Frondihabitans sp. PAMC 28766: one gene and its partner. Each later gene encodes a partner of the first gene's protein in a complex. Links are inferred from orthologs where the notes say so. Each region holds a gene or a part of one and is shown in the gene's direction. Other genes may lie near its edges.

Region 1 (7,621 bases):
GATCGCGCTGGCCGGCCTCGTCGCAGTGGTGCTGTACTTCACGCTGATCAACCGCGAGTTCGACAATCGCTACAGCGACGAGGAGGACCGACGGTGGCTCGACGAGCGCCGGGAGTATCGCAGGGCGCGCCGCGGCCCCGCCGACGACGAGCTCGAAGACGAGATCCTCGACGAGGCCGACTACACGAGCTCGAAACCGGGCACCAGGATCAGCCGCGGCATCTGACCCCCTCACGGCCCCTGTGCTTGGGGGCATGGTGCTCGTGGGACGTTCGCTCTTGACAGCGCCTAATCGACATAGCTAGGTTAGCGCCATGGAACCGATCCAACGCGTCACCGCCCCGACGCTCGACGTGCTCGAGGCGCTGCTCGACAGCGACGACGGGCCGCTTTGGGGCCTTGTCGTCATCAAGGCGACCGGGCGGCCGTCCGGCACGATCTACCCGATCCTCGAGCGCCTCGAGCGCCAGGGCTGGATCGTCGGCTCATGGGAGGCCGAGGGCGAGCGCAGCGGGCCGCGCCGGCGCCTCTACGAGTTCACGCCCGAGGGCCGGGTCGCCGCACAGGAGCTGCACGAGACCGCGGATGCCCGGCGGGCCGTGGCCGCGGCCCGCCCGTCGCGCAGCGCCTCGGCGAGCGGCTCGGCGAGCGACTCGGCGAGCGGCTCGGCCGGCGGCTCGGGTCGGGCGGTGACCTCGTGACCGCCGCTCGCCCCCTCAGCCGCCGCCTCGTCGAGGCCGCTGTCGCCCTCTCGCCCGAAGCGCACCGCGAGACCCGCCGCGAGCAGTGGCTCGCCGACCTCGACGGCGCAGCCGACCTCGACCTGAGCGCCTTCCGGCTCGCGATGGGCGCGTTCACGACGGCGCTCTTCCACCGTCGCTCGGGTCGTCGCTCGACCTGGGGCGAGGCCGTGGCTGCAGGATCCCGCGGCCCGCGCGCCGTCCGCCTGGCGCCGCTTCTCATCGCGCTCGCGTTCGCGTCGATGGTGTTCGGCGTCGTGCTGCTCGATCTGCTCGACCGGTACGAGCAGAGTCCATGGTTCCACGCCCTCGTCCACGTCAGCGCGGCATTCGTCTCCCTCGTCCCCGGCCTCGCGTTCATCGCGGCCCTCGCCCTGATCGACGGAGCAGGACGCGCGCGCCGCGGCCTGTCGAGCGCGGCCGTCCTGCCCGTCATCGCGATCTTCGGGGGCGAGCTGCTCGGGGTGTTCCGACTCTTCACGTCGCTGGACTGGATGTGGTTCGCAATCACGTACGCCGCTGTGACGGCGATCTGGTTCGCCGCACACAGGGTCCGAGGCGTTCGGTGGCTGCTCGTCGCCCTGCCGGTGGCGATCTTCGCCGTGACGTGGTCGATCGCCGTCTTCGACCGGGGCGCCGACGGCCTGCCCGTGACGCTGCAGTTCGGGCTGCGCTGGCTATTGATCCTCGTGCCGTTCGTCGGCTGCCTCGCCGCCGGCATCCTGGGCACGCGCGCCACCCGATCGTGGGGTGGCACGGCACGGCGCCTCCAGCCACACTGACGACATGACGACGCAGGGGGCCTCGGCGACGAGGGACGACGACGATGTGACCATTGCACAGCTGTGCCTCGACCTCGGCCGGCCGAAAGAGGCGCATCGCATTCTGACGAAACTGACGGGGCAAGGCGACGTCAGTCACGCCACCGTCCTTCTGATGGCCGAGGCCAGCCTGCAAGTGCGCGCCACTCGCGCATCCCTCGAGTGGGCCCGAAAGGCCGTCCAGGCCGATCCGTCGAACGAATGGGCGTGGCGTCTCGTCGCGGCATCGGCCTCGCGCAATCGGGACCATCATGAGGCGCTGAAGGCGGCTCTGACGGCGATCGATCTCGCCCCCGGAAACTGGGTCACCCATGCTCAACGAGTGGAGGTCGACATCGAGAACAATCGCGTGACGGAGGACACCTGGGATGCAGCCCAAGAGGCCGTTGCGCTGGCTCCGAACGAGCCCGGCGCCTTACTGGTCAGTGCTCGGCTCGCCCACTCGAAGGGCTTCATCGACGGCGCGGAGACCTTCTATCGCGAGGTCCTCCGACTCGACCCCGCTCACGCTTATGCGAAGCGACAGCTGGCGCAGGTCAAGCTCGACAGCAATAAGTTGGGGGATGCCACGGCCGCGTTCGCGGAGATGCTCGCCGAGAACCCGGGGTCGCGCATCATCGCACGGCGACTCCGGCGCGCCGTGCTGCGCTCGCTCGACTGGGTCAACGGCATCCTGCTCTCCGGCCTGATGCTGGTCGGACTCATCGCGGCGATGAGCATCGGGTCGTCGCACCTGTCCGGGGGAGTCCGGGGGGCGATCGCCGGTGTGGGCGTATTGATGATCGTGGGCCTCGCCCTGGCGTGGCGCCGCTACCGGCGAGGTCTCGGCCAGGGCGGCTCCGACTTCCTGCGACGCCTGCCGAGGCTCAGCCCCGGCCTCGTGGTGCTCGCGGCGTTCCAGGCGGTGGTGCTCCTCTCGACCGTGGTGCTGATCGTACTTCTCGTGGCTTCCGTCCCGGGGCTCGGCGCCGTTCTGGCAGGTGCCGCCATCATCGCAAGTGCCCTGGTCTTCGTGTGTCTCGTCTACGCGGGCGTGATGCGCGCAGTCATGTGAGACCCCGCGTTTCGGCCGAGGTGCCAGCGCCGCGGCGCGGGGAGGTCGGCCGAAACGCGGGGTGTTGCGCGAGCCGGAGCACACCTCAGGGGCGCGCGTAGACTCTCGGGTAGACTTGTCGATGGCCCGAGCGGCCGCACGCACGGGGGCCCGGGCCCCCTCTCACTTCATCTTCACAAAGGACTTCCGCGCATGGCCACCACTAACGACATCAAGAACGGCGCCGTTCTCAACCTCGACGGCCAGCTCTGGAACATCGTCGAGTTCCAGCACGTGAAGCCGGGCAAGGGCGGCGCATTCGTCCGTACCAAGATGAAGAACGTCATGACTGGCAAGGTCGTCGACAAGACGTTCAACGCCGGCACGAAGGTCGACTTCGCCAACGTCGACCGCCGCGAGTACACCTACCTCTACGCCGAGGCCGACGGCTACGTGTTCATGGACACGACCGACTACGACCAGATCAACATCCCCGCCACCGTCGTGGGCGACGCCAAGAACTTCATGCTCGAGAACCAGAACGTGCAGGTCGCCCTGCACGATGGCGACCCGCTCTACATCGAGCTCCCCGCCTCGGTCATCCTCGAGGTCACGTACACCGAGCCGGGCCTCCAGGGCGATCGCTCGACCGGGGGCACCAAGCCCGCCACCGTCGAGACCGGCTACGAGATCCAGGTGCCCCTCTTCCTCGAGAACGGCACCAAGGTCAAGGTCGACACGCGCGACGGCAGCTACCTCGGCCGCGTCAACGACTAAGGCCGCCGCACACCTGTGAGCGCACGAACCAAGGCGCGGAAGCGCGCCCTCGACGTCCTCTACGTCGCCGACATCCGCCAGATCTCCATCGACGACGCGCTCGTCGCCGAGACCCAGCGCGCGATGGCCGAGCCCGAGCGCAACTCCTCCTGGGGCTACGCCCGCGACATCGTGCAGGGCGTCATCGAGAACCGTCCTGAGATCGACGAGCTCATCGAGACCTACTCGCAGGGCTGGACGCTGGCCCGCATGCCCACGATCGACCGCGCGATCCTGCGCATCGGCATCTGGGAGTTGACGCACAACGACGAGATCCCGAGCGCCGTCGCCATCAGCGAAGCCGTCGAGCTGGCGCAGAGCCTCTCGACCGACGACTCCGCGAGCTTCGTCAACGGCCTCCTCGGGCGCATCGCCTCCACCGCCGCCGCCGGGTAGCCGCACGCCTGAGAAGGCACATCGAGAGCGGCGGTATGTTCCGTGGGGCGCGACAGGGTGTCGCACAGAACAGGATGCAGCATGCTTCTCGACGGCAAGACCATCATCGTCACCGGCGGCAACTCGGGCATCGGCGAGGCTATCGTCATCGCGGCCGCCCGCGAGGGCGCCAACATCGTCATCGACTACGTGGCTCACGGCGAAGTCACCGATCAGATCATCGCCAAGATCGAGGCCGCGGGCGGCAAGGCCGTCGGTGTCGACGCCGATGTCTCGACCGCCGACGGCATCCACTCGATGGTCAAGACGGCGGTCGACACCTACGGGCGCCTCGACGTGATCGTCAACAACGCCGGCATCGAGAACCGCACCGGCATCCTCGACACCACAGAGGAGGAGTTCGAGAAGATCATGGCGGTCAACCTCAAGAGCGCATTCTTCGGCACCCAGTTCGCCGCGAAGCAGTTCATCACGCAGAAGACACCCGGCCTTGTCATCAACATGTCGAGCGTGCACGAAGACTGGCCGATGCCAGGCAACATCGCCTACTGCGTCTCGAAGGGTGGCACCCGCATGCTCACCCGCACCGCCGGTGTCGAACTCGGCCCGCACGGCATCCGTGTCGTGAACGTGGCTCCCGGCGCCGTCGACACCCCGATCAACGCCGAGACCGTGGCCGACCCCGCCAAGCTGAAGATGCTCGACGACTCGATCCCCGTCGGCAAGCTCGCGCAACCGGAGGACATCGCCGAGATGGTGGTCTTCCTCGCGTCGGGCAAGGCGTCGTACATGACTGCGACGACGGTCTTCATTGACGGCGGCATCATGCAGGGGAGTGTCGGCCTCTAACCGCGCCCGACCCTTACCTTTTCGGCTCGCCCTGACCGTCCGGACGGTCAGAGTGAGCCGAAAAGGTTAGGGATCGTGGGGTGGACATGTTGCGTGCAACTTGGTTGTGCACAATGTGGTACTGTGAGCGCATGGCCACCGCACCGGCAACGCCGCTGCTCGACGAGCAGATCTGCTTCGCGCTCTACAGCGCGTCGCGGGCGCTGACATCGCACTATCGCGAGCTGCTCGCCCCCCTCGGCATCACCTACCCGCAGTATCTGGTGATGCTCGTGCTGTGGGAGGAAGGCTCCGTCTCGGTCTCGCACCTCGGCGACCGCCTGCACCTCGATTCCGGAACGCTCTCGCCGCTGTTGCGCCGCCTCGAGACCGCCGGCCTCCTGACGCGCGCCCGCAGTACCGCCGACGAGCGGGTCGTCGAGGTCGTACCGACGGCCGAGGGCGGCAGGATCCGAGAGCTGGCCACCTCGATCCCGGCCGGTGTCTGCGCCGCGACCGGCCTCGCTCCTGAAGCCATCCGCCTTCTTCAGCAGCAGATCACCGCCATCGCCGACAGCGTGCGCTCGGCCCCCTGACCCGCCCGACCTCTCCCGCCTCACTCACACGAAAGAAGAGACACATGCCCACTCGCACCGCACGCACCGCCTGGAACGGAACCCTCGAGGAGGGCTCGGGCCAGGTCGAGCTCACCTCGTCGAAGCTCGCCACGTTCGACGTCTCCTTCCCGAAGCGCGCCGCCGACGAGGCCGGCGGCTACACCAGCCCCGAAGAGCTGATCGCCGCGGCGCACTCCGCCTGCTATGCGATGCAGTTCTCGGCCATCCTGGGCGCTGCCGGCGGCACCATCGAGGCGCTCGACGTCAAGGCCGACGTCTCGCTCGGCCCGGACTCGTCCGACGGCGGCTTCAAGCTGACCGGCATCAAGCTCACCGTCCGTGGCGAGGTCACCGGCGTCACTGCTGAGCAGTTCGCCGACGCCGCAGCCACCGCAAAGGCCGGCTGCCCGGTCTCGAAGGCGCTGACGGGTGTCGAGATCACGCTCGACGCGCAGCTCGAGGCCTGACCTCACCCCCTCGACTCCCGCGACCGGCACACGATCTAGTCCGCGGACTAGATCCTGTGCCGGTCGCGGGAGTTTTGTCATGGGCGGGAAGCGCTAGGCTGGTCGAACGACACGACCACCTTCAAATCCGCCCAGAGAGACGGGAAAGGAGGTCCGATTGAGCACCAGAACAGTGCTGAGTCAGGCTGACATCACACGCGCGCTCACGCGCATCGCCCACGAGATCCTCGAGGGCAACCGTGGGGCCGACGATCTCGTGGTGATGGGAATCCCCACCCGAGGCGTCCTTCTCGCCGACAGGATCGCGACGGCCCTCGCCACGATCAGCGGCCAGACGGTGCCCGTCGGCGCCGTCGACGCCACGCTGTACCGCGACGACCTGCGCCGCCAGCCCACCCGGGCTCCCATGCCGACGAGCGTGCCCGAGGGCGGCATCGACGGCAAGACCGTCGTGCTGGTCGACGACGTGCTCTACTCGGGCCGCACGATCCGAGCCGCGCTGGATGCGCTGAGCTCGCTCGGCCGCCCCCGCATCGTGCGTCTCGCCGTGCTGGTCGACCGCGGCCACCGCGAGCTGCCGATCCGCGCCGACTACGTCGGGAAGAACCTGCCGACCTCGGCGCAGGAGCGCATCTTCGTGCGTCTCGACGGGGTCGACCACCTCGAAGACGGCGAAGAGGTCGCCATCGAGGGGCCGCCCGACCGTGAGGAGGTCACCCGGTGAAGCATCTCCTCAGCACCGCGGACCTGTCGCGCGACGACGCACTCCGTATCCTCGACATCGCCGAGGACATGGCCGCCGTCTCGACGCGCGAGGTGCGCAAGCTGCCGACTCTCCGGGGCATCACGGTCGTCAACCTCTTCTTCGAGGACTCCACCCGCACGCGCATCTCGTTCGAGGCCGCCGCCAAGCGCCTCAGCGCCGACGTGATCAACTTCGCCGCGAAAGGCTCGAGCGTCTCGAAAGGCGAGTCGCTGAAGGACACCGCGCAGACACTCGCCGCGATGGGGGCCGACGGCATCGTGATCCGGCACCCCGCCTCGGGCGCCCCGCGAGTGCTGGCCGAGAGCGGGTGGGTCGACGCGGGCGTCGTCAACGCCGGCGACGGCACCCACGAGCACCCGACGCAGGCTCTCCTTGACGCGTTCACGATGCGGCGCAGGATCCACGGCACGGCCAGTCGTGGCCGCGATCTCAGTGGCGTGAAGGTGCTGATCGTCGGCGACATCCTGCACTCCCGCGTCGCCCGCTCGAACGCCTGGCTGCTGAAGACTCTCGGCGCCGAGGTGACGTTCGTCGCCCCGCCGACGCTGCTGCCGAACGGTGTCGCCGCCTTCGGCGTCGACGTGCACTACGACTTCGACGAGGCTCTGGCGACCGTCGACCCCGACGTGGTGATGATGCTGCGCATCCAGCAGGAGCGCATGAACGAGGCGTTCTTCCCCAACGGGCGCGAGTACTCGCGATCCTGGGGTCTCACGGCCGACCGGTTCCACCGGCTGCGGCCGACCACGCTCGTGATGCACCCCGGGCCGATGAACCGCGGGCTGGAGATCAGCGACGAGGCCGCCGACTCACCGCAGTCGACCGTGCTCGAGCAGGTCACGAACGGTGTCGCCGTGCGGATGGCCGTGCTCTACCTGACCCTCGCCGGCGGCGAGAGCACACCCGCCGCGACAAGCGCACCCACCGTGACAGAAGGAGCGAAATGACCGACCACCTGATCGTGGGGGCGACCCTCTCGGACGGCCGAACCACCGACATCCTGATCGGTGCAGGCCGTGACGGCGGGGGAGTCGTCAAGGCTCTCGGCACGAACCTCAGCGAAGCGGGCGCGACTCGAATCGATGCCGACGGGCTCCTTGCACTGCCGGGTCTCGTCGACCTGCACACGCACCTCCG
Region 2 (7,516 bases), 1.5 Mb from region 1 along the record:
CAAGTACCCCGACCTCAACACGGCGTCCGCGTTCGACCAGATCGACAACGCGCCGGAAGAGAAGGCTCGTGGCATCACGATCAACATCTCCCACGTCGAGTACCAGACCGAGAAGCGTCACTACGCTCACGTCGATGCTCCCGGCCACGCCGACTACGTGAAGAACATGATCACCGGTGCGGCTCAGATGGACGGCGCGATCCTCGTGGTCGCCGCCACCGACGGCCCGATGCCCCAGACGCGTGAGCACGTGCTGCTCGCCCGCCAGGTCGGCGTGCCCTACATCGTCGTGGCGCTCAACAAGGCCGACATGGTCGACGACGAGGAGATCATGGAGCTCGTCGAGCTCGAGGTCCGCGAGCTCCTCTCGAGCCAGGAGTTCGACGGCGACAACGCTCCCGTCATCCAGGTCTCCGCTCTCAAGGCCCTCGAGGGTGACGAGAAGTGGGCCGCCACGGTCGCCGACCTCATGGAGGCCGTCGACGTCAGCGTCCCCGAGCCCATCCGTGCGACCGACCAGCCCTTCCTCATGCCCATCGAGGACGTCTTCACGATCACCGGTCGTGGCACCGTCGTCACCGGTCGTGTTGAGCGCGGTCAGCTGAACGTCAACGAAGAGGTCGAGATCGTCGGCATCCGCCCGACCGTCAAGACCACCGTCACCGGCATCGAGATGTTCCGCAAGCTGCTCGACTCGGCTCAGGCCGGCGACAACACGGGCCTTCTCCTTCGTGGCACCAAGCGCGAGGACGTCGAGCGCGGCCAGGTCATCGTCAAGCCGGGTTCGGTCACGCCGCACACCGACTTCGATGCCAACGTCTACATCCTGTCCAAGGATGAGGGTGGCCGTCACAACCCGTTCTACGCGAACTACCGTCCGCAGTTCTACTTCCGCACCACCGACGTCACGGGTGTCATCACGCTGCCCGAGGGCACCGAGATGGTCATGCCCGGCGACACGACTGAGATCACCGTCGAGCTGATCCAGCCCATCGCCATGGAAGAGGGCCTGCGCTTCGCGATCCGTGAGGGTGGCCGCACCGTCGGCGCCGGTACCGTCACCAAGATCAACAAGTAAGACAAAAACGCCAAGCGATCCAGCAGGAGGGTCGAGCCGAGAGGCTCGGCCCTTCCGCCGTTAACCGCCCGTTTCTAGAGTTTTGGCACGGACGGGCGCATCATTGCCTGCATGGCCGGAAGTGCCGGCCGGTGAGGGAGGGCCATCATGGCGAACCTGGACGATGCGACAGCGAAAGCCAAAGAGTTCCTGAACGACAACAAGGTGAAAGACGCCTTGAAGAGCGACAAGGTCGAAGAGGTCAGCGACAGCATCCTCGGCGCCGTGGCAGGTGCTGCCGACAAGATCACCGGCGGCAAGTTCCACGACAAGATCGAAGAGGCGCGCGACGCCGCCGACAAGAAGATCGGCAACGACTAGCCACACCCCCGACTGCATCGTGAGGGCCCTCGACCCGTGCGGTCGGGGGCTCTTCGTCGTACCCCGCCGAGAAGGGCAGAAAGCGGCGCGGTGTTCGATGGGCTCCATGCCCCGTCTGCGACACACCGACCACACGAGACCAGGCGTGACCCGGGTGAAGGCCGGGCGCGGGTTCACGTACCGCGACGTGCACGGCACGACCATCTCCGACCATGAGTTGCGTGCCCGCATCGAGCACCTGGCCATCCCGCCGGCCTGGACCGACGTGTGGATCGCCCCATACGACAACGGGCACATCCAGGCCACCGGAGTCGACGCTGCCGGCCGCCGCCAATACATCTACCACCCGACGTGGCGCGAGCAGAAAGACCGCATCAAGTTCGACCGTGCCCTCGCCCTCGCCGAGTCGCTGCCCGTGGCGCGACGCTTCGTGACGCAGGATCTCCGCCGCGACGAGCCCGATCGCGAGCGAGCGCTTGCGGCCGCGTTCCGCATGCTCGACACGGGCTCGCTGCGGGTCGGCTCCGAGCGCTATGCCGAAGAGCACGGCAGTCACGGTCTCGCGACGCTGCTCTGCAGCCACGCGACCGTCTCGGGCGACACCGTCGCGCTCGACTTCCCCGGCAAGAGCGGCCAGGAGTGGGGCTCGACGATTACCGACGCCGACCTCGCCCGCGTGATCCGCTCGCTCAAGCGTCGTGGCGGTCGGGCGCGCCTGCTCGCCTACCGGCCTGAAGCCGGAGCCGCATGGCGTCCCCTCCACTCGCCCGAGATCAACGCCTACGTGAAGGAGCGTGCCGGCGACGAGTTCACGGCGAAAGACTTCCGCACCCTCCACGGCACCGTGACCGCCGCCACGAGCCTCGCGCGGACGGGCCCGCAGCCGACTCGCACCAAGCGACAGAGAGCACTCGCGCAGGCGATGCGCGACGCGTCCGAGGTGCTCGGCAATACTCCTTCGATCGCCAAGAGCAGCTACGTCGACCCGCGACTCGTCGATGCCTACCAGGCGGGCGAGACCATCGATCCTGCGCGACTCGGGTCTGCCGAGACCGAGGTGCGAGCACTCCTGTTCCGGTGATCGGGCCGGGTCACGTAACCTAGAACCTTGTGTCCGACTTACGGGCGCACGAGAGGACCCGCCCAGAGTGAATAAAGGCCCAGAGTGATCGAGTGCATCCACGGCCTGGACATCGAGCTGTGCGACATCTGCTCGCCGCGCCAGACCCCCGAGTCGCAGGAGCCGACATCGTCGTCGACCTCGACGCCCACGGTCCGCAAGGCTCCCGCAACGCGCCGCACGCCCCCTCGTGTCGCGGGCGTGAAACGCCCCCCAGCCGCTGACGCCCTGCCGAACGTCGACCTGTCGACCATGCGGGCCCACCACTGGACCCACATCGACAACCTCGAGGGCATCCTGTCCGGTGGCCTCCTGCGCGCCGCGGCGACGCCGGAGATCGACGTGAGCTCGGCCGCGCACCGCGAGAAGCGTGCGGCGGCCGTGGTGCCCTCGGGCGCCTCCGTCGCCTCGCACGTACCGTTCGCGCTGTCGCCCGACGCCACGACCTGGAACCAGGTGCGCACAGGTGCCGCCGGTGACCGCTGGTCGGCCGCCGCCCGTGAGACGCGGGCCACCGACTACGTCGTGCTCGTCGCCCCGATCAAGCTGCTCGGCAGCGATTTCGTGGTGGCCGACGGTGATGCCGCCGACGCGCTCACGCGCTTCGCGCAGGGCCCCGCCGAGGGGGCCGCGCTGGTACGTCGGGCGTCGATCGCCGATCCGACCCTTCTCAACGCCGAGATCCTGGTGCCCGACTCGGTGGACCTCATGTCGGTGACCCTGATCGGCGTGCCCAACGACCGCATGCGCGACCGCGTGAAGGCGCTGGTCACCGAGGCCGGCGGGTCGACGCCGCGCGTCGCGATCTACCCGCCGTGGTTCCGCCCGGCCGAAGACTGATCCGGCCCGGAAATTCGGGCCTCCGGGTCGCGACACGCCCGGGTTGCAGCAAATGCCGCCCTATGGCAGACTTATCTGGTTCAACATTCCGCCCTTACGGGTGAGATCACTGCCAGGCAGTGCACAGTGCTTGTGACACGACGCTCAAGAGAAACTCGCTCAGCGAGGCTCTCGAGTCGAAGCAAGAGCTGGGCCGCGGGTAGCAGGATACCTCTTCCAATCGAATCCGAAGGCGCGCAGCTCTCTGTAGTTTTCTGCAGTCTGTGCGCCGGATCCAGGAGCGACCTCCACGCGGGGTCGGTCTCGGGCCGAGAGATGGACCTCCTCGCAGGTGCATTGTGCTTGTCACAAATCTCTCCGCGGGTTCGATCACGCCGGTGAGGCAAGTGCAGCGTGCTGCATCCTCGATCGGCATTGACAGAAAAACAGTGGTGCGGCAGACGAGGCCGCTCTCGAAAGAGAGCGACTCCTGCCTACCGACACAGCAGCCCGGGCCTCGGTTCCGGAATGCGCGTCAGGCGGCCCCGTGAAGGTGCGCGACGTATACATCGAGAGAGAGTCACACATGGCGGGACAAAAGATCCGCATCCGACTGAAGTCGTACGACCACGAGGTCATCGACACGTCAGCTCGCAAGATCGTCGACACGGTGACCCGTGCCGGTGCGACCGTGGTCGGCCCCGTGCCGCTCCCCACCGAGAAGAACGTGATCGCCGTCATCCGTTCGCCCCACAAGTACAAGGACTCGCGCGAGCACTTCGAGAAGCGCACGCACAAGCGCCTCATCGACATCATCGACCCGACGCCGAAGGCCGTCGACTCGCTCATGCGTCTCGACCTCCCCGCCGACGTCAACATCGAGATCAAGCTCTAGGGGGCGACTGACAGATGGCTACCACCACCAAGAACGTCAAGGGCCTGCTCGGCAAGAAGCTCGGCATGACCCAGGTCTGGGATGCAGACAACAAGCTCATCCCGTCACCGTCGTCGAGATCTCGCCGAACGTCGTGACCCAGATCCGCACCGAAGAGAACGACGGCTACGTCGCCGTCCAGATCGCCGCCGGCCCGATCGACCCGCGGAAGGTCAACCAGCCGCGTGCCGGTCACTTCGACAAGGCCGGCGTCACGCCGCGCCGTCACCTCACCGAGGTCCGCACCGCCGACGCCGCCGAGTACGCACTCGGCCAAGAGCTCACGGTCGACACCTTCGAAGCCGGCCAGAAGGTCGACGTCGTCGGCACTTCCAAGGGCAAGGGCTTCGCCGGTGTCATGAAGCGCCACAACTTCGCCGGTGTCTCGTCCTCGCACGGTTCGCACCGCAACCACCGCAAGCCCGGCTCGATCGGTGCTTCGTCGACCCCCAGCCGTGTCTTCAAGGGCATGCGCATGGCCGGCCGCATGGGTGGCGAGCGCGTCACCGTCCTCAACCTGACCGTGCACGCCATCGACGCCGAGAAGGGTCTGCTGCTCGTCAAGGGCGCCGTCCCCGGTGCCCGTGGCCGCATCGTCTTCGTCCGCACCGCCGTTAAGGGGGCCTAACGCATGGCTACCACCACTGCAACCGCAACCACCGTCGACGTCCTCGACGCCAAGGGCGCGAAGACCGGCACTGTCGAGCTCCCCGCCGAGCTCTTCGACGTCACCGCCAACATCCCGCTGATCCACCAGGTCGTCGTCGCTCAGCTCGCCGCCGCCCGCCAGGGCACGCACAAGGTCAAGAGCCGCGGCGAGGTCTCCGGTGCCGGTCGCAAGCCGTTCAAGCAGAAAGGAACCGGTCGCGCTCGTCAGGGCTCGATCCGCGCTCCTCAGATGACCGGCGGTGGCATCGTCCACGGCCCGACGCCCCGCAACTACGCGCAGCGCACCCCCAAGAAGATGATCGCGGCCGCTCTGCTCGGTTCGCTCTCCGACCGCGCTCGTGGTGCTCGCATCCACGTCGTCGAGTCGTTCGTCGCCGACGAGATCTCGACCAAGACCGCCATCGCCCTGCTCGCCGGCATCTCGTCGAGCAGGCACGTGCTGATCGTCACCGACCGCGAAGACACGCTGACGCTCAAGAGCGTCCGCAACGTCGAAGAGGTCCACGTCATCACCTACGACCAGCTCAACGCGTACGACGTCCTCGTCTCCGACGACATCGTCTTCACCAAGAGCGCTTTCGACGGCTTCGTGGCCTCGAAGACCAAGAAGGAGGCCACCGCATGAGCGGCATCCACAAAGATCCCCGCGACATCGTCATCTCGCCGGTCGTCTCCGAGAAGAGCTACACCCTGATCGACCAGGGCAAGTACACCTTCCTGGTCGACCCCCGCTCGAACAAGACCGAGATCAAGCTCGCCATCGAGAAGATCTTCGACGTCAAGGTCGACAGCATCAACACGCTGAACCGCCCGGGCAAGACCCGTCGCACCAAGTTCGGTCTCGGCAAGCGCAAGAGCACCAAGCGCGCCATCGTGACACTCAAGTCGGGCACCATCGACATCTTCACGGCTGTCGGCTAGGGCTCGGAGGGATATAAGAATGGCTATTCGCAAATACAAGCCCACGACTCCGGGTCGCCGCGGTTCGTCCGTCGCCGACTTCGCCGAGATCACGCGCTCGACGCCCGAGAAGTCGCTGCTGCGCCCGCTGTCGAAGACCGGTGGCCGCAACAACGCCGGTCGCATCACCACGCGCCACATCGGTGGCGGCCACAAGCGCCAGTACCGCGTCATCGACTTCCGTCGCAACGACAAGGACGGCGTCAACGCCAAGGTCGCGCACATCGAGTACGACCCCAACCGCACGGCTCGCATCGCCCTGCTCCACTTCGTGGACGGCACCAAGCGCTACATCATCGCGCCGAACAAGCTGTCGCAGGGTGACATCGTCGAGTCCGGTACCGGCGCCGACATCAAGCCCGGCAACAACCTGCCGCTCAAGAACATCCCGGTCGGTACGATCATCCACGCGATCGAGCTGAAGCCGGGCGGGGGCGCCAAGATGGCCCGCTCCGCCGGTGCCTCGGTTCGTCTCGTCGCCAAGGACGGCCCCTACGCGCAGCTCCGCCTGCCGTCGGGCGAGGTCCGCAACGTCGACGCCCGCTGCCGCGCCACCATCGGCGAGGTCGGAAACGCCGAGCAGTCGAACATCAACTGGGGCAAGGCCGGCCGGATGCGCTGGAAAGGCGTTCGCCCGACCGTCCGTGGTGTCGCGATGAACCCCGTCGACCACCCACACGGTGGTGGCGAGGGCAAGACCTCCGGTGGTCGCCACCCGGTCAGCCCGTGGGGCCAGAAAGAGGGCCGCACGCGTCACCCCAACAAGGAGAGCGACAAGCTCATCGTCCGCCGCCGTAACGCTGGAAACAAGCGTAAGTAGGAGTTGTAGAAGATGCCACGCAGTCTGAAGAAGGGCCCCTTCGTCGACGACCACCTGCTTCGCAAGGTGATCGGCCAGAACGAGGCCAACACGAAGAACGTGATCCGTACCTGGTCGCGTCGCTCGATGATCATCCCGAACATGCTCGGCCACACCATCGCCGTGCATGACGGGCGCAAGCACATCCCCGTGTTCGTGACCGAATCCATGATCGGCCACAAGCTCGGCGAGTTCGCGCCCACCCGCACCTTCCGCGGCCACGTGAAGGACGACAAGAAGGGTCGCCGCCGCTAGCGCGGTGGCGAAGAAGGAGGAGAGAAATGGTGGAGTCGATCGCACGCGTGCGTCACATCCGCGTCACCCCCATGAAGGCCCGTCGCGTCGTCAACCTGATCCGCGGCAAGCAGGCCCTCGAGGCCCTGGCCATCCTGAAGTTCGCGCCCCAGGGTGCGTCCGAGCCCGTCTACAAGCTCGTCGCGTCGGCCATCGCCAACGCCCGGGTCAAGGCGGACGCGACCAACAGCTACCTCAACGACGAAGACCTCTACATCTCGAGCGCCTACGTCGACGAGGGTGCCACCCTCAAGCGGTTCCAGCCGCGTGCCCAGGGCCGTGCGTTCCAGATCCTGAAGCGCACCAGCCACATCACGGTCGTCCTCGCGACGCCGGAAGAGGCCGAAGCGGCCACGACGTCGAAGAAGGCGAGCAAGTAATGGGCCAGAAAGTAAACCCGTACGGCTTCCGTCTAGGAATCAC

Evidence for each region.
Region 2: the proteins of nusB (region 1) and rpsJ are in contact, whole or in part, in a solved structure (PDB 3D3B), measured with the Escherichia coli proteins. The link is inferred for Frondihabitans sp. PAMC 28766 from one-to-one orthologs.

Annotation. Positions count from the first base shown.
Region 1 is NZ_CP014513.1:2,704,414-2,712,034, reverse strand. What follows is about bases 2,191-5,096. They hold nusB (transcription antitermination factor NusB), read left to right. Parts: upstream 2,191-3,386; coding sequence 3,387-3,806; downstream 3,807-5,096. Other genes in these bases: AX769_RS25840 (MarR family winged helix-turn-helix transcriptional regulator), read left to right, coding at 4,787-5,096; AX769_RS13015 (glucose 1-dehydrogenase), read left to right, coding at 3,888-4,655; efp (elongation factor P), read left to right, coding at 2,808-3,371; AX769_RS13030 (hypothetical protein), read left to right, coding at 2,191-2,615. Outside these bases: AX769_RS13045 (SURF1 family protein), read left to right, coding at 1-226; AX769_RS13040 (PadR family transcriptional regulator), read left to right, coding at 315-701; AX769_RS13035 (hypothetical protein), read left to right, coding at 698-1,522; more of AX769_RS13030, read left to right, coding at 1,527-2,190; more of AX769_RS25840, read left to right, coding at 5,097-5,230; AX769_RS13005 (OsmC family peroxiredoxin), read left to right, coding at 5,275-5,718; bifunctional pyr operon transcriptional regulator/uracil phosphoribosyltransferase PyrR, read left to right, coding at 5,876-6,442; AX769_RS12995 (aspartate carbamoyltransferase catalytic subunit), read left to right, coding at 6,439-7,431; AX769_RS12990 (dihydroorotase), read left to right, coding at 7,428-7,621. UniProt on the Escherichia coli protein: Part of the processive rRNA transcription and antitermination complex (rrnTAC). The complex forms an RNA-chaperone ring around the RNA exit tunnel of RNA polymerase (RNAP).
Region 2 is NZ_CP014513.1:1,231,067-1,238,582, forward strand. Bases 2,817-5,617 are described here. They hold rpsJ (30S ribosomal protein S10), read left to right. Parts: upstream 2,817-3,963; coding sequence 3,964-4,272; downstream 4,273-5,617. Other genes in these bases: AX769_RS06010 (DarT ssDNA thymidine ADP-ribosyltransferase family protein), read left to right, coding at 2,817-3,398; rplD (50S ribosomal protein L4), read left to right, coding at 4,943-5,605; rplW (50S ribosomal protein L23), read left to right, coding at 5,602-5,617. Also shown: tuf (elongation factor Tu), read left to right, coding at 1-1,078; AX769_RS06000 (Rv0909 family putative TA system antitoxin), read left to right, coding at 1,226-1,438; AX769_RS06005 (DNA topoisomerase IB), read left to right, coding at 1,545-2,519; more of AX769_RS06010, read left to right, coding at 2,604-2,816; more of rplW, read left to right, coding at 5,618-5,901; rplB (50S ribosomal protein L2), read left to right, coding at 5,921-6,760; rpsS (30S ribosomal protein S19), read left to right, coding at 6,773-7,054; rplV (50S ribosomal protein L22), read left to right, coding at 7,081-7,473; rpsC (30S ribosomal protein S3), read left to right, coding at 7,473-7,516. UniProt on the Escherichia coli protein: Involved in the binding of tRNA to the ribosomes. Part of the processive rRNA transcription and antitermination complex (rrnTAC). The complex forms an RNA-chaperone ring around the RNA exit tunnel of RNA polymerase (RNAP).